DNA from 4 places in the Spirosoma endbachense genome. Region 3 is predicted to be linked to each of the others. Evidence: riboswitches for the same ligand, from Rfam matches in the RefSeq annotation. Region 3 holds a riboswitch; each other region holds the start of a gene.
What was found. A riboswitch is a leader RNA that binds a small molecule or an ion and turns the genes downstream of it on or off. The one in region 3 is predicted to bind S-adenosylmethionine.
Positions count from the first base shown of each region.

Region 1 (4,489 bases), 370 kb from region 3:
TCGACCCCAACGATGTTGAACAGGCAGGCTATCAGTATAATTCATCATTGCATCCGACCTGGCTCCCTGGTCGCTATAATCACTGGGGCGAACCACGGCATCCATTCCGGGAAGCAGGTGTCTGGCAAATCCCGGCATCCGTTACGCCTACCCTACGGTTGCCGCTTTTCTGGCTAAGTCTAAAAAACTTTCCGTTTGCTTATTATAAACAACTATGCAGGCAAACGCTTCGAGCTGATGGCTTTCTGAATTTATACGTTCACCCCTGGGAGTTTACGGACCTGTCGGGCTATGAAAAGATCCCGGCTTATGTTCGGCGTCATTCCCGGGAGGAATTACTTGACCGGGTTGAGGCACTACTTCGCTATTTAAAGCCACAAGGCGAGTTTAGCACAATGCACGAATTTGCCAGCTCCTTATCGTAAGAAGTCTGCCAGGATTTTTTAAAACCGAAAAAGGCATTACTGACCAGTAATGCCTTTTTCGGTTTTAAAATCTAACTTATTCAGATAAATACCACGTCATCGATAACATCGGTACCCATGTCTTTATTAACAAGTTGAATTAGTTTCTGCTTGGCATTGACGAGTTCGTTACGCAGGGGAGCCGAAGCGATCTCGATATGTAATTTTCGGTCCCTAACGTAGAGACGGTTTGTTCGCGATGCAATCGTTGGCCCCATCATACGTCCCCAAAAGGCTTCGAGGTACGTTTCGTTGAAGCGAGTCTGAAGTTGATACGCTTTCAGCAACTGCCCGATTGCATCCTTCACAGTTGTAGTTCCGGCTACTCGGGTAGCATTCTCACGGTTGTAACGGTAGGATTGATTCATTGGGGGGGTGTCTTCGCCACAAAAGTAAATATCCGCCCGATTAAATAAACCTTACTCGACAACGAAGTCAAAAAAAATAAGGCAACGGTCAGAAAATAGAGTCTGTGTTTGGATTGGCGCGCTTTGGCTAGTATACTTGCGGTATCAAGTCAATTGCCAGACGTCAATCATTTCATACCGACGTCAATTGATTTATAAAGAAGCGAGGAGAGATCAGGCTCTGTGAATCGCTGGCAACCTACCACATGGCAAGGTGCTAACTCCTGCCTAAAGCAACCGCAAAAGCGGACGGTTAGGGACTATAAATCGTTTATTCACATGCGCTACAAACGGCACTGTATGCCCTACGAGGCCTACTAAGCATCACTCACCTCATCGCACCGCTAACCGGGAGTGGTTTTGTGCGGTTCCATATGTTTATGGTTTTCAGCGTAGTTATGCCTCCATAATTCCTGAAAACGTTAGGGCAGAAAACGCATTATCCATTGGACATCCATTATTTTAACTATAAATATTCGTTCCCGCTTGAGTCGGGAGAAAGCTTACCGGGTTTTCGGTTAGCTTACACGACACGCGGTACATTGAACAGCGATGGATCTAACGTTGTCTGGATTTGTCATGCTTTGACTGGTAATGCCGACCCCGGCGACTGGTGGAATGGCATGGTAGGGCCAGGCAAATATTTTAATCCCGATACCGACTTCATCGTCTGTGCCAATATTCTCGGTTCCTGTTATGGCTCGACCGGGCCGCTCTCAGTCAATACAACTACAGGGAAACCCTTCTACCATGATTTCCCGACAATTACAATCCGCGATATGGTTGAAGCGCTGGACTTGTTACGGCAGGAGCTGGGTATCGATAAAATTCATACCTGTATTGGTGGATCTGTTGGCGGAGAACAAGCCGTTGAATGGGCAATTCTGCGCCCGAATCTAATCGAAAATCTGGTTCTGATTGCTGTCAGCGCGGTAGCATCGCCCTGGTGTATTGCCTTCAATGAAGCGCAGCGTATGGCTATTGAAGCCGACCCTACCTGGATCGAACAACGCGACGATGCAGGCATGTCGGGGATGAGGGCCGCTCGGGCTATGGCCATGATTTCTTATCGTAACTACGATACATATGGCTTTACGCAGGCTCTCGATAACAATGAACAACTCGATGGCTACAAAGCGGCTGGCTATCAACGCTATCAGGGAGAAAAAATAGCCGATCGATTTAATGCCTTTACGTACTGGACACTGTCGAAAGTAATGGATTCGCACAATGTCGGCCGAAACCGAGGTAGCATTCTGAACGCACTCAACCAGATAAAAGCTCGCGCTCTGGTAGTTGGTATTCGTTCCGATTTGCTGTTTCCAACAGCCGAACAGCAGTTTTTGGCCCGGCATATTCCGAATGCCGTCTACGAAGAGATTGATTCCCTATATGGCCACGACGGCTTTCTGATCGAATTCCGGCCATTGGGCAGCATTCTCCGGAAATGGATGGCTTCAGCCGCATCTGATTCAAACAAAATGGCCGAAACAGTAAAAAAGTAACGCATTATTCCTTCATTAGCATGAAGCTTTCTTCAACGAGCGGGTAGCATCACTGAAAAAAATTATTCTATAATGCCTAAAGGGTTCATAAAGATTAGACAACACATTTGTCAGCTTATGAGTTAACCCATTCTGGTGCAGTAATCTACCCATGCGGGTTGTAAGAAGCCATTAGGCAACCCTTAATCATACAATAACCAGATGGTCTGGTACGAAGACGACGTTCGGCAACTCGAAGCCAAAATTAAGTTAGCTCATCCCGCATCCGATCGGGTTGTTTTTTATGGTAGTTCATCGATTCGGCTTTGGTCGACGCTGGCTCAGGATTTTCCGCAACTCGATACGCTTAATTTAGGATTTGGCGGTTCAACATTGGCGGCCTGTGCCTGGTTTTTTGATCGGCTGGTCGTTCCGGCAAATCCTAAATCCATTGTATTTTACGCAGGTGACAACGATCTGGGCGACGGTCGGCATCCTGAGGAAGTTTACCTGTTTTTTTGCGCGCTTGTCGAAAAAATGCGCCGGGAGCTACCCGATGTACCGCTGTTTTTTCTAACGATCAAACTTAGTCCGGCACGCTGGGGAATTGGCGATAATATTCGCCTGACAAACAAACTCATTACCGACGAAGTGGCTAAAAACCCTGCTTTTCGAACCATCGACATGACTTCGCCCTTATTGGCTAGCGATGGTCGGCCACGTCGCGATTTTTTTGAAGGAGATGGACTTCATCTTAACCCGGCTGGTTATCAGGTATGGAAACGGATCTTACAGGAATCGCAGATTTTTAATAATTTGTTTACCTACTAAGTTAGCCTGATTTGCCCTCTCTGATGCAATTTCACCCAATCTATCACCTTCCTTATGCATCGTGAGTATCATAAATGGTTCAGTCCAAATCTGAATCGTGACATGGAGTTGCTTGTCTTCGGCCATTCGGGGGCTCGTGTACTTGTCTTTCCGACCCGACGAGGTCGTTTTTATGAGTATGAAGAACTGGGGCTTGTAAATGCCCTGGCCGACCGGCTTGAAAATGGCTGGCTCCAGCTTTTTTGTGTTGATAGCGTTGATCGGGAAAGTATTTATAACCGCTATATTCCTCCACCAGAACGTATTAAGCGGCATGGGCAATATGAGGAGTATATTCTGAATGAAGTTCTGCCGTTTTCGCGTCTGAAAAATCCGCAGCCCTTCATGATTTCGCACGGATGCAGTTTGGGAGCCTATCATGCGGCAAACATTGCCTTTCGTCATCCGCAATGGTTTGGCAAATTAGTGGCACTCAGTGGCCGATACGATTTATCGGCTCCGGTAGCTGAGTTCAGGGGGTTATTCGATAATTATTACGATGAGGATATTTATTTCCATAACCCCAATCATTTCCTCCCGAATTTGGGCGATGGTATTGTCCTCGACGAATTGCGACGAATGCAGATTGTGATGACTGTGGGAGCTGCCGACCCGTTTCTGAACAGTAATCTGGCCTTAAGCGAAACCCTTGGGCTAAAAAACGTATCGCACGAATTCTACATCTGGGATGGGCGGGCTCATCAGGCCGACGACTGGTACAAAATGGTGCAGATATACCTCTAGTCGTTATTCTGACGAGGGCAATTTAGCAGCCAGATCCAGGTATGGCTCCAGTTAATGATGCACAAAAATCGTTTTTTTGTTGTCATAAGTTTCTAGCCAAACCGTGTTGTGGATGCCAGAATACATACAGGCAACGTTAGAAGTTTTTCCATAAAATACAGGGAAGAAGAGGGTAAACAGTTCTCATTAACAGCTAATTAGTTGTTGATGAGAACTGTTTACCCTCTATATATCATTTTGCCGATTCCACCCGTAAGCGTGCCAGTAGCCTTGTATCGTGCTTTAGCTGTAATTTGTTTCGCTCAGCGTTTTTACAAATGTACTTTTGGCAATTTAGCCTTAATAGTTAACTATCTATTCTACAGGCCATTGCTGCGGCTCCAGGAGACTATTCCCGACAATGCGCTGGGCATTTAACAACGCATTGGCATACGGCTCATACAACACGCGCCCCGGTGGATCGACCGATAGATCAGCATCCCATAATCCGGAATGATGCCAGCGATCCAGATGGTCCCAG
Region 1 is NZ_CP045997.1:5,230,115-5,234,603, reverse strand. Features, by position in the region: gene GJR95_RS21105 (polysaccharide deacetylase family protein) at 1-425, shown strand, start outside; gene GJR95_RS21100 (DUF721 domain-containing protein) at 506-832, opposite strand; SAM riboswitch class I at 1,022-1,140, shown strand; gene GJR95_RS21095 (homoserine O-acetyltransferase family protein) at 1,318-2,376, shown strand; gene GJR95_RS21090 (GDSL-type esterase/lipase family protein) at 2,578-3,186, shown strand; gene GJR95_RS21085 (esterase family protein) at 3,241-3,969, shown strand; gene GJR95_RS21080 (amine oxidase) at 4,324-4,489, opposite strand, start outside.
Region 1: another riboswitch for S-adenosylmethionine. It lies ahead of GJR95_RS21095 (homoserine O-acetyltransferase family protein); the one in region 3 lies ahead of GJR95_RS22605 (YceI family protein).

Region 2 (4,489 bases), 1.7 Mb from region 3:
ACGGCCACGAATCACAACTTTTACCAATGACAGAAGCGATTTGACGAATTCGCTCAGAAATTGACTTACAGAAATAAAACCAGCTTCAAGCATGCGGTCGGCACCAGACGGGAGCCACTTTTTTCGACAAAATAACGAAAAAAATGCCAGATCAGAAGGCCATATACATGGAATCCAGGATTAACCAGCTCCTGATTAATGCCTGCCTGTTAATCCTGGGTTTTTATGGAGAAAGGGGCTACAGTGTTTTCTCAAAGATAAGCTTTGGTGAAGACTGAGCACCGAGATTTTGCTTGAACCGTATAAGGCTGGGTTTTGGCCGACGATCGGCATCAAGTGAGACACCCAGATCGAGCAACTGAATGCCCTGTTGCTGGCAATACGTAAACAGCCCATCGATAAGCATAACCATTGGGCTAAACGATTGATAATCGGGGGCTGATACGGGCAGGAAATTATAGAGAATATCCTGCCGTACGTGAACCGCAACTGTTAGGGCGGCAAGTTTAGTACCGTCCTTTACAGTGAATACATCGAATTGATTGGAGAAATCGGTTAACAAACGTGTTAACCGTTCGGCACTTAAGCTTGGCTTATACCCTTTTTGAAGCCATATATGCTGTAAAAAGGTTACTACTTCATCAATATTGGGAGTTGCCCAATGGGAAAATTGGAAGCCAGCCTCTCTACATTTTCGTAATCGTCGGCGTTCAGATCCATCAATGTTCGCTTCAAAGGAATTTTCGGAAATAGGCAAAAAGAAATTCTGATCTTTTTTTAGCACGCTGAACCCTTGGTTGACTAATGTATCAGTCAGGCGTTCCGCTTGTTCAGGTGCGTAGCAATGTGGATAATTGACCAGACGCAGCGTAGAGGCACCCGCGAAACGAGCCGTCGCTTGAAGCGATCGAAGCAACTCATCTAATATCGTATCTGGCAGATTTTCTGCAAATTCGACGGACCCAAATGGTGCCGCTCCGGGGCTAATAGCTTCCTCATTACCAACAAAAAAGGCGCACCGGGCTTCAGACCGGCCAGTACGTTGATTAAGTGCCGTGAGTAAATGAAACATGCCCTTCTGCTGTCTTAAGTGTTCGCTTTCATTAAAGAAAAAGCCGGGCTGGCAGAACTCGGGAATGTCGGCAGTTTGCGGGTTTTGCTGGCGAATAATAATGTAATCTGTCATAGGCTCTTATAGCCCAATTGAAGTCTAGTAGATAAAATAAAGACTAATGTAGATAAAATTATTGACCTGCTTTAGATTTCTATGGCTGTAATTAAATTTAATTGAAACGAAGGTGACAAATAAAGGTTGGTTATAAAGTGATATCAGGTTGTAGTAGTACCATATTACACTGTTTTAATGTTAAGAATAGTAAAAAAACAGATTGGACATTTTCTCAAAATCTCAAATTTTTGTAGTCTTAATGGTGTTTCTTATATAACAATAGCCGAAATATTGTAATAGATATTGGCTTTGGTTATACTATTGCGGCTATAGGTAGCAAAAAGAAAATAATTGACAACAAGAATACCCTTTATAATTGGGTGACTTCGTAACTAGAACAAAGTCGAAACCAGTATACATTTGTTTTGGGCTGTGTCGATACGCAATTCATTGGTGGTTATGCAGAAAAGATTGTCACCCTGGTGAATGTCCTCTATGTATAGCTGTCAACCAAAATATGTACCGATTACTATTCGTACAATAAATAGTATTCGGCCCACCGATTGTAAGAGAGAATATGTCAAATTGAAAATCCCGGCGATCTTATTTCGCCGGGATTTTTTGTTAATGAGTCTACGGGCAACTTGTTTAGAGAACGTGTTTTTTCTTCCCGAGCTGGGCGTATACTAGTTGAATAATACCGTCTTTCAGGCCCAGGTCTGGAACAATAATCTTATCGGCTCCAGCCCATCTCATGACGGAAATATAAATCCCGGCGGCCGGTACGATCACATCAGCACGGTCGGCATTAAGGCGGAGTTTGTTGATGCGGTCTTCCTGGTCAAACCCAGCGATGTAATCACGAATCCGTTCTATTTCGGTAAGGGTGGTTTCTAATTCTGAGGTTTTAGACGCCAGGTTGAATAATTTACTGATGTTACCTCCGGTGCCGACAGCGATAATTTCTTTAGATGAATCGATATTATCCTCAACCCAGTCTTCAATTTTTCGCCAGGCACCTTTGGTTTCTTTGCCTTCCAGTAGCCGCACCGAGCCGATTTTGAACGACTTGGAATTGATTTTCTGACGATTTTCATAAAGGTTCAGTTCGGTGCTGCCACCGCCAACATCGATATGAAGAAACTGCCGTTCATCGAGTGCCTGAACAACCACATTATTGATGAGTTCAGCTTCCTTGCTCCCATCGATAATATTAATCTTAATGCCTGTTGATGCTTCGATACGTTTAGCGACATCATGCCCATTGGAGGATTCACGCATGGCCGATGTCGCGCAGGCCATATAATCTTCCACTTCATGCAATTCCATCAGCAGTTTGTAAACCTGCATTAGTTTGGTGGTTCGGGCTTCACTTTCAGGAGTAAGCTCGCCAAAATTAAATACATCGTGCCCCAGCCGAAGCGGGAAACGTACGTATTCGACACGCTTGAAGCTAACAACGTTGTCGTTATGTAACACCGTTGAGATCTGCAGACGAGCTGCATTGGAACCGATATCGATGGCTGCTAGTTTCATCAACTATAGTTAGGTAGTGACCAATTCGCCGGAGCGGGGAATGAGCGAACCAGTGAACGGGATTAGTCACAAACTAGTCGCCTGTTCATTAATTCGCTCATTCAAAAATTCGCCCAAAAGTAAGCTATTTTTGGGACTATGGGTAGAATATGTATCTTTGCATAAGTGCTTATCAAGAAAGACGGAGGGATTGGACCCAACGATGTCTTGGCAACCAGCCGCTTACTATACAAGTAGGAAAAGGTGCCGCATTCCACCCCAATTTTTGGGGACAGATAAGTTAGCGTTTCTGCTTCCTTCCCCTGTTTTGATAAGCCCCGGTTTTTACGCTATACTATTTTAAGGCCGCCATTGGCGTGCCTTTAACTCTATAAATTTTGTATCAATTGGAACTGATTACAGACCTTCTGAAACAAAGAATTCTCGTTCTCGATGGTGCCATGGGAACGATGATCCAGCGGTATAACCTGACTGAAGCCGATTATCGGGGTGAGCGCTTTAAAGACTATCCACACGATGTAAAGGGAAATAATGATTTGCTGTCGATCACGCAGCCGCAGATCATTCAGGAAATCCATAAACAATATCTGGAAGCAGGGGCCGACATTATCGAAACCAATACGTTCAGCGGTACATCCATTGCTATGGCGGATTACCACATGGAAGAGCTGGCCTATGAACTGAACTATGAATCAGCCCGCATAGCTAAGGAAGTAACGGAGGAATTAACCAAGCAAAATCCTGATAAACCACGCTTTGTTGCGGGAGCAATGGGGCCGACAAACCGTACTGCTTCCCTTTCGCCCGATGTAAATAATCCGGCATATCGGGCTGTTACGTTCGATGAACTGGTGAATGCCTACTATGAGCAGGTAAGCGGTTTAGTGGAAGGGGGCGCCGACTTGCTGTTGGTCGAAACGATCTTTGATACACTGAATGCCAAGGCGGCTATGTTCGCCATTGATAAGTATTTCAATTTAAACCCGCAGCAGCCTGTTCGCCCAATCATGATCTCCGGCACCATTACAGATGCCAGTGGCCGGACATTATCAGGTCAGACAACCGAAGCTTTTTTATATTCAGTTTCCCATTTGCCCTTGCTAAGTGTAGGGCTCAACTGTGCATTGGGGGCCGAATTGATGCGGCCATACATTCAGACGCTCTCGAAAGAGGCACCGTTCTTTACGTCGGCCTATCCGAACGCGGGTTTGCCCAACGAATTTGGCGAATACGACGAAACGCCGGATATGATGGCATTGCAAATCGAAGATTTCATTAAAAGTAGTTTTGTCAATATTGTTGGTGGTTGCTGCGGCTCTACACCCGACCACATTCGGGCCATTGCCGACGTAGCGGCCAAATATCCGCCACGGCAACTCCCGCAACCTGAGCCCTATCAGAAGTTGAGCGGACTTGAACCGCTCAAAATTACAGAGCAAACGAATTTCCTGAACGTTGGTGAACGAACCAACGTGACAGGTTCCAAGAAATTTGCCCGGCTTATTAAGGAAGGTAATTACGACGAAGCACTGAGCATTGCACGTGGTCAGGTTGAAGGCGGAGCGCAGGTGATCGACATTAATATGGATGAAGGCATGTTGGATTCGGCGGAAGCCATGAAGACTTTCCTGAACCTGATTGCTGCCGAGCCTGATATTGCCCGTGTACCCATCATGGTCGACTCATCGAAATGGGAGGTCATTGAGGCAGGGCTGAAATGCGTTCAGGGAAAAGCCATCGTAAACTCTATTTCGCTCAAAGAAGGCGAAGAAGCGTTCATTGAAC
Region 2 is NZ_CP045997.1:3,857,456-3,861,944, forward strand. Features, by position in the region: gene GJR95_RS15560 (hypothetical protein) at 1-93, opposite strand, end outside; gene GJR95_RS15565 (GNAT family N-acetyltransferase) at 239-1,186, opposite strand; gene GJR95_RS15570 (Ppx/GppA phosphatase family protein) at 1,817-2,704, opposite strand; SAM riboswitch class I at 2,871-2,986, shown strand; gene metH (methionine synthase) at 3,145-4,489, shown strand, end outside.
Region 2: another riboswitch for S-adenosylmethionine. It lies ahead of metH (methionine synthase); the one in region 3 lies ahead of GJR95_RS22605 (YceI family protein).

Region 3 (4,489 bases):
CCGCTTCTATCCTTCTCTGCTCAATGTATTTTCGCATTATCTGGGCGGAGGAAATCTCTCTGCTCAGGAATTGATTGACTCGATCAATCGCGTACCAACACCGACCACAGCCGCGCAGGAGCGTGGCATTTCCTTTGAGGAAGCGGTCGTAAAGGGTACTGACGAAGAGCGTTTTGATGCCGAAATCCTCCGAAAAGTCAGGAAGCTTCTCCCCCGCCCTATTGTCGAAACACAGGTCTATTGCCAATGGCAGATTGACGATGTGCTGTTCTACGGCTATGTCGATCTAATCGGAAAATTCAAGGCCGTCGATATAAAGACAACGGCCTCTTATCAGCCTGGTCGCTATGTTCATAACCACCAGAATCTGTACCTCCACGCCCTGAAGCGCAAAGGGATCAAGCTCATGGAATACGTGATTGCTGAATTTCAGCCGGGTGGTCGTACCGAAGCCTATGTCGAGAGTTATACGCTGACCCACCCGATCGACAAGCAACTGGAGGACATCCGTTTATTCAAGGCGTTTCTGGAAGAACACCGACCGCTGATTACAGATAAAAAAATATTTGTAGCCCCAGGCGAGGATGCCGACGCCCGACGACACTGACCAGCCATTCACACTAAATACGTACCCTGCTTGTGCCTACCCGGCCAGCCCGGATCAATGGCCGGCCGGATTTGTAGGACTTGTTGGGCACTCGAAATGTATGCTTAGCTTATGCTGATTTCGCCGGTGTATAGGCGCAATCAGCTGTATGTATTGTCGGCCTTAGTAATACTGTTGTCAGTCCGACCCCCGATGGGAAGGGTCGGCTGACGCAGTGGGTACTACTCACCTATCATGTGCAAGACGTTAACGTTACTGGAACGGCTACCTCCTGCAATCTACTGTCTTCACCGATCGGTCGTTGATCAACGCGTGTTCAGATCGGTCAACGCTCCAGCTCGTACCAGGAAGCGTTTTATTGTTTAGCGGCCAGTTTCTGTTCTCGCTGCAATTCCTTTGCAGTGGCTTCTGCCTCACGGAATACGCGCAGAAAATTCCCACCCCAGAGTTTTCGAATCTCCTCCTCCGAATAACCACGTTTGAGCAATTCGCGGGTCACATTCGGCAACTCGCCAACGTGAGCATAGCCAGTCACCCCACCGCCATGATTGAAGTCCGAAGCCAGACCAACGTGATCGATGCCAATCAGGCGAACGGCATAATCAACCGCATCCAGATAATCAGCCAGGGTGGTGTATTTGTAGCCGCTACTCGAAAAATCGCGATAGGCCGCCTGAAATTTCTGGTAATCGGCTGCATTGAGTTTCGACTTGGCATCGTCGCCGGGTTGCAGGCCAAACGGTTCCCAAACGTTCTTTTTGTAGTTAGCTAACTGCTCTGTCGATGGATGCAAGTAGGCCGAAAAGGCGACAATACTCACCACACCTCCATTGGCTGCAATGGCTTTTAGCTCGTCATTATTGAGATTACGTGTGGCATCGACCCGCCCCCGCACTGCCGAATGGGAGGCAATAACGGGTGCGCGACTCAACTGAATTGTCTGAAAAACGCCCGCTGGCGTCAACTGCGAGACATCAATAATAGCACCGAGTCGATTCAGTTCCGAAACCGATTGTTTGCCCAACACCGACAATCCCCCCAGTTCGTGGGGTTTGTCGCCAAATCCCACCGATGGCCGTGATGAATCAGCCCAGTCGTTGTTACCGGCATGCGTCAGACCAAACACCCGCACGCCCTCCCCATAAAGCAATGGCAGTTGAGTCAGGTCTTTGCCGAGCGAGAAAGCATTCAGAAAGCTCAGTAAAATGGCATGTTTCCCTTTTGCCGGAATGCGTTCCAGATCGGCCGCCGTGTAGGCAAACTCCAGCCGATCGGGGTGCTGGCTCACAAACCGGCGTAAAGCGGCCAACTTCGTATCGATCTCCTTTCGGGCTTTGGCAATATTCTCCGGGGTCTTTTTGGCTGTACCGGCAAACAAGGCCACCGTCGCTACGTCCAGGTCGCCCCGCTCCAGTTTAGGCAGATCAAACTGGCCTTTCGTTTCTGTACCGGCATCATTACCGGCGGTATTAAAATCGGCCAGAATGTCCAGATGCGGATCGATGGTTAGGGCGTATTTATGCACCCGACGCACGACCGCATCGGTTAGAGAGTCTGATTTGACCGGAACTTGCTGTGCACTGGCCGTAAGCCCAAGGGCTAACGACCAGGCGAGTCCGGTGGTGAAAAACGGGGAAGGTTTCATAGTGAGGATTGATGAAATTTGATTTCTAGTTGTTGATGAAGTGGACACGTAACAATAACCCAATTATAGTCTTACCGACTCGCTACAGCATTCGACGGTATGGCTACCACCGTTACATCGAGTGTGAAGTCGTCGTAAATCGCTTTGTCGCCAATGGTTTCGAAGAAGCTCTTTGAGCCATAATTGATGCCGTATTTAGTCCGGTCAACTGTCAATTTGGCCGTTGCCGTCAGCTTGCCACTCTCTGTTTTGAGCTGAGCCGGAAATTTGATGTCGTGCGTAATGCCTTTGATGGTCAATTTCCCCTCTAGACTATATTTGCCGTCGCCTGTTGGCGTTACCGACGCAATTGCCAATCGAGCCGTCGGATACTTTTCAACCCCGAAAAAGTCGTCATTTTTCAGGTGTCCTACCAGCTTGGCATTTTTATCAGCATCGGTTAAATCACTCACGGTCAATGCCTTCAGATTAACCTCGAACGTACCACTTTTCAGCCTGTCTCCTGCCAGCAACAGCGAACCGCTACTGATTGGAGCCAGTCCCGTATGCTCACCGGTTACTTTTTTACCTGTCCAGACGAGTCGGCTTTGTTGGGTATCGACTTTATACGTGACTTCTTTCGCTTTTGGCGGAGTTGGATTTGCCACCGAAACCAGCGAGAGGGCCATCAGGCCAAACAGGAGTTGAATTGTCTTTTTCATATCGATCCGCCGAAGCGGTATTTTCAGGTATTTAGTTTTGGTTTTTTGATGAGCCGGTACATTGAGTGTCATGGCTCGTGGCGTGTATTCGGCAAGGTATGCAGGCGTATCTAGCTGGTATCGTTACTTGTGTTTTTCGTCATTTCCCTATAAAGATATTTATTCCATAGATTTAATAGAATAAAATTGAAAATAGCCTTCTTGCTGCTCATCAATAAATAGAATTTACTGACTAGAGCGAAGCCAGCCGAACAAAATGACTCAATGGCAACAAAAGCAGGATATTGGGCTCATGGAGCGGGCTGCTCCGGAAAAACGAGAAAAGCAGCGTTGGGCGTGCGTAATCATGGAATGTAAATTTATAGTTCCTAACGAAGTAGGCAGGTTAGCACTATCGCCAACTGGCAAGTTGCTAAGGGTTCAATGAGCCTGTCTCTCCCCCTTTCGGTATAAATCCACAGCTACTTTGCAGGTAGTAAGTGTAAGACGGTTCAAAGATAAATGACTCGTTTCCAGAAAAGCAAACTTCTCCTATAGATTTTGTTATTTTTTTAATTCTTCAATGAATAGATGCTTTCACTTTACGTAAACCTGAAATCAGAAGGCACCAAAACCGGCTATTCGTTGCCGGTGAATAAATCGTGTAGGTCGAACCGTTCGTTTGGCCCGCGCAATTTTGTTTACAGAAGCGATACAAATACAGATTTAAACCCTCCAGTAAATTAATCCAGCATATAGAGCAAGTTGTAAAGAGTGTGTTGTAGCGGAGCTTTTCGTATTTTTGACCCTTCACGACCCAATTTTTTCGCTCATGCCTTATTGTCGGCTCCTGATTATTACTTTCATCAACGTTATTTTTCTCACAAAGGCTTTTTCGCAGTCAACAACTCCTTCTTTCCTGCAACTGAATGCCAGTCAGAACCGCTGGGCCGACTCCGTCTTTGCAACGCTGACACCCGATGAACGCATCGGTCAGTTGATCATGGTTTCGGGCTACTCGAACCGAAAACCCACCTATGAAGATTCGCTCGTAAATCTGGTTAGAACCTATAAGCTTGGCGGAGTAGTCATGTTTCAGGGAGGGCCAATCCGGCAGGCAAAACTCACCAATCGGTTACAGGCACTTTCGACAGTCCCCCTTTTAATTGCGATGGACGCCGAGTGGGGGCTGGCCATGCGGTTGGATAGTACGGTTCGCTATCCCTACCAGATGACACTCGGAGCCATGCAGGGCAACGATTCGCTCATCTACACCATGGGCGCAAATCTGGCTAAACAGGCCCGCCGGTTAGGTGTTCATGTCAACTTTGCCCCTTCGGTCGATGTCAATAATAATCCCAATAACCCGGTTATTAACTTTCGATCTTTTGGCGAAGATAAATATGCGGTTGCACGTAAAGCCCTTGCCTATATGCGGGGCATGCAGGACAACCATCTGTTAACCAGCCTGAAGCACTTTCCGGGTCATGGCGATACAGGTACCGATTCGCACTATGATTTACCGCTGATCAATAAAAGCCGGGCGCAACTCGACTC
Region 3 is NZ_CP045997.1:5,597,186-5,601,674, reverse strand. Features, by position in the region: gene GJR95_RS22615 (PD-(D/E)XK nuclease family protein) at 1-607, shown strand, start outside; gene GJR95_RS22610 (dipeptidase) at 963-2,252, opposite strand; gene GJR95_RS22605 (YceI family protein) at 2,324-3,025, opposite strand; SAM riboswitch class I at 3,310-3,409, opposite strand; gene GJR95_RS22600 (glycoside hydrolase family 3 N-terminal domain-containing protein) at 3,765-4,489, shown strand, end outside.

Region 4 (4,489 bases), 2.5 Mb from region 3:
TTTTACCGAACAGCGCAGTTGGCAACCGGTAGCCGATCGATGCCGTTTGCAGACGGAGGAAATCACCTTTTTCGGCATTGGTCGATACGGGAAACGACGATCCAGTCGATGTCTGATCATTGTAAACCAGGCGTGGTACATCGGTAATGTCACCGGGTTTCTGCCAGCGTGTCAGCACCTCCGTCGAGTTATTATAAGCGCGCTGATCGAGCAGCGTGGCACGGGTACCGTTCATGATCAGGTTACCACCCGAAAAGGTCAGGTTAAACCCAGCATCGAAATTCCGGTACTTGAAATTATTGGAAAAGCCGCCGTACCATTTCGGTAATGCATTGCCAATCAGGTAATAGTCTGCGCCCGTAATGGCGGGGGCCGTCTTGCCATCCAGGTACGTCCACTGGCTTTCGCCCGGTGCCACAACCTGGCTATACTGCACTTTCTCGCCTTTGGCGTTGATAAAAATGCGACGGCCATTATCAGGATTTACTCCGGCCGTTTTAGCCCCATACAAACTCCCCACCGAATAGCCAACCCGCGTGACGTTCGTGGCCTCATAGGCGACCATGGTTGTTCCGACGATGTCGGTATTACCATCCGACAATGCCGTTACTTTATTGGTCAGATTGGTGTAATTGAGCGAAGCATTCCAGGAAAAGTCACCTTTCCGAACAACGGTTCCAGTAATACCCAGTTCAATGCCCTGGTTGTACATGGCCCCGACATTACCCAGAATCGAATTACTGGGAATGCCTTTCGATACGGCCTGTGGAGCACTCAGAATCAGACCGTTGACATTGTTATTAAAATACGTCAGTTCAACCTGTACGCGGTCGTTGAGGAAGCCCAGATCAGCACCGATGTTCGTCTGGTCGCTGGTTTCCCAGCCTAAGTTGGGGTTACCCGCCTGCGAAATCGACCAGGTCGGCACATTCCCATACAGCGAGCCACTATACAATTCCAGTGAGCTATACGAATCGCTCAGGTTACCATTACCGACCCGGCCCCAGCTGGCCCGGAGTTTAACATTACTGAGAGTTGTGGACAGTCGTGAGTTTTTATAGAATGGCTCCTCCGATAAGGCCCACCCGGCCGATACTCCGCCGAAGTTTCCGTATTTCCGACCGGTTCCCAGGGCTGAGTTACCATCCCGCCGGAAGTTGATGGTAGCGAAATATTTCTTACTCAGATCATACGTCAGCCGCGAAAAGAACGACAGATAAGCCCGCTCATTCAGGTCGTTGTTTGAGGCCGTAATCGAGCCCCAGTTCCCCTGATAATTCTGAAAAAATGGATCAGACGTCTGCGTGCGGGTGGCCCCCCAGGATGAATTATTAAACTTCTGCACGTCATATCCCGCCAGAACCGACAGGGCATGTTTGCTGCCAAAGGTCTCATTATATGTCAGTGTATTGGCCCAGTCCCAGTTATCGCGAACGGCACTGACGTTGGTGGCCGAGCCCTTGCTCGAATAGCCATTCCCCTGAATCGGACTATCGAAACTGATGTTATCAGTTCGCAGACGGTCAATGGAGTAAGTCGTTGTAAAGTCGAGGTTCTTCAGCAGTTTGGCATTCGCGCTGAAACTACCGATGATCCGGTCGTTTTCGGATGAATACCGGTTTAAATCCAGCAGTGCTACCGGGTTTCCGAAATTACTGATCACCTGATTGTTGCCCATGCCAATTGTGTTCGGGCTGGCGGGATTGATGCTATAGCTCCCATCTGTATTATAGACGGGTACATTTGGTGGCAGGGCGATGGCCAGGCGGGCTGCCGAGACCAGCAGGAAGGTCGTATTGGGGGTTGACCCCGAGTAGGGCGACAGATTGAAACTGGTATTATAGGAAACGCTCGCTTTCAGTTTCAGCCAGTTTGTAATGTCCTGATCGATATTAAATCGGGCACCTTTCCGGTTAAAATCATTTCCTTTCAGAATTCCCTGCTGCTTGGTGTAGTTGGCAGAGAAATAATAGGTCGTTGATTTTGTACCACCCGATACGCTGATATTGTGGCTTTGCGATACCCCCGTCCGGTAGATGTAATCGTACCACCGGGTGTCGATAGGAGAACCATCGGGATTATTATTCTGAAAGAAAAGTGCCGATGCAACATTGTCGTTGTTCTGATTACCGCCCAGAATCTTGGCATTCAAAACAGCTTCATTCTTGATGGCGATGTATTGTTCAGCGTTCAATAGCTTGGGTAGCCGAACCGTTTCGGAAGAGCCAACCCAGGTCTCATAGCTGATCCGTGGCTTCCCTTCTTTTCCGCGCTTGGTGGTGATCAGCAACACACCCGCAGCAGCCCGTGAACCGTAAATGGAAGTCGAAGCGGCATCTTTCAGCACATCGATCGATTCAATATCGGCGGGATTGATGTCGCCGAGCGGGTTGTTGGGTACAGCCGTACTAGCCGACACATTTCCCGTATTGATAGGAATACCATCGACCACAACCAGTGGATACGAACTCAGCGAGATTGAATTTACTCCGCGAATCCGGATCACGGGCGGATTGTTGAGTACGCCATTGGGCTGCGCAATACTTACTCCGGCGGCCCGCCCCTGAAGGGCCTGATCGAAACTTTGTACGGGTTGTTGTTTGATCGCGTCGCCGTTGACCCGCACAGCCGATCCCGTAAATTCGGCTTTTGTCTGCGTACCATAGCCAACCACCATCACTTCGCTGAGTTGCTTCGTATCGGCACTCAGATCAATTGAAAAAGCTGTTCGGCCCTGTACGGGTTGCTCCACAGATGAATAGCCAATGAATGAGAAAATCAGGGTTGCGTTTGAGGGAGCGTTCAATTTAAATCGTCCTTCCTGGTCAGATGTTGTGCCTGTGGTTGTCCCCTTCACTACAACAGATACTCCGGACAACCCTTCTCCGGTTGCTTTGTCCCTGATTGTTCCAGAAACCGACTGTCCCTGGGCTAGAGCATTTTGTGAAAGCCATAAAAGGGCAATGCTCAAATGCAGTAAGCGGTAAAACGTGCGTAAAACTTTGTGTGTCATGGTGTTTGTGTCTAGACCGTAAACTGGTGGTGAGTTCACAGGAATAATTATTAATACATATATTCTATATATTAAGTAGAATATATTGATACAGAATAAATCAGCGGGAGCTATTTAGCCGACGTATCGAGATGGAGTTACGAATAATCAATCAACAGTACAGCCAATAGATCATTGGTCCGCCAATCAACAAAGGCAACAACAGAATTGTAGAGCCAAATTGCGTGAATTCCTGATTCTACAGGAGCCGGAAGAAGATGTTTGGGTAATCATGCCTGTCCGCCGGAGCGGGTGTAAATTTATAGTTCCTAACCAATTAGGCAGGTTAGCACGGTTTCCAACTGGAACGTTGCTAAGGGTTCAATGAGCCTGTCTCTCCCCCTTTCGGTATAAATCCACAGCTACTTTGCAGGTAGTAAGTGTAAGACGATTCAAATATAGAGCCTCTGTTTTCAAAAAAGCAACAAATTCCTATATAATCTATAAGAAAAGAATACTTTTCTTGAAAATTTACTACTTCACCCGCTGGTCAGCGTAGAATTTACTGCAATCGGGCCAGCATCCAGCCCGATCGTAAAGCTTACCGAAACAGAAAATACGCGATTATTAGCGTGATAAAAATATTGAATGTCTGGGCAATCAAAAAGGCGTAAAGCGGTCGGCGATTGTCGGCTTTGAACAGATCCGCAAAGCGGGTTTCAAGGCCAATGCTGGTGAAGGCCAGCGCAAACCATAGTCCCTGAAGGCTTTTTAGACTTCCTTTTACGCTGTCTACCGTTTCCGCATCCAACACAAAAGAAAACAGCAATGATGCTCCCAGAAAGCCCAGAATAAACTTCGGAAATCGCTCCCAGATGACGCCCAAAGTTGGTTTACTGGTCTGCACATCGGCAGACTGGTTTTTAGTATAGGTCCAGTATACGCTAATGGCAAAAGCGGCCACGCCCAGCAACACATTCTGCGAAAATTTGACAATGGTACTGATTTTTAAAGCCTCATCGCCCGCTAATGTTCCTGATGCCACAACCGCACCGGTTGTATCGATCGTTCCGCCCAGCCAGGCTCCCGTTACCTCCGGCGACAAACCGAGCGCGTGCGCTGCATAGGGCATGAACAACATCATTGGAATCGCCGTAATCAGTACCAGCGAAATAACATAGGAAAGCTTTTTGCTATCGCCCTGAATCGCTCCCGAGGTTGCAATGGCTGCTGACACCCCACAGATCGACACGGCCGACGCCAGCATCATGGTCAGTTCATCGTCTATTTTCAGCCGTTTACTGATCCAGTAGGCAAAATACCAGACCGACACCACCACGACCAGAGCCTGCACCAATCCTAGTGATCCGGCTTTCAGAATATCACCAAAAATGACAGTCGTTCCCAGCAATACCAACCCTATTTTGACGAACAACTCCGTAGCCAGTGCGCCCTTCAGCCAGTCGGGTAGTTGAACCAGATTACCCACCAGCAAAC
Region 4 is NZ_CP045997.1:8,061,888-8,066,376, reverse strand. Features, by position in the region: gene GJR95_RS32850 (SusC/RagA family TonB-linked outer membrane protein) at 1-3,013, opposite strand, end outside; SAM riboswitch class I at 3,310-3,409, opposite strand; gene GJR95_RS32845 (YeiH family protein) at 3,594-4,489, opposite strand, start outside.
Region 4: another riboswitch for S-adenosylmethionine. It lies ahead of GJR95_RS32850 (SusC/RagA family TonB-linked outer membrane protein); the one in region 3 lies ahead of GJR95_RS22605 (YceI family protein).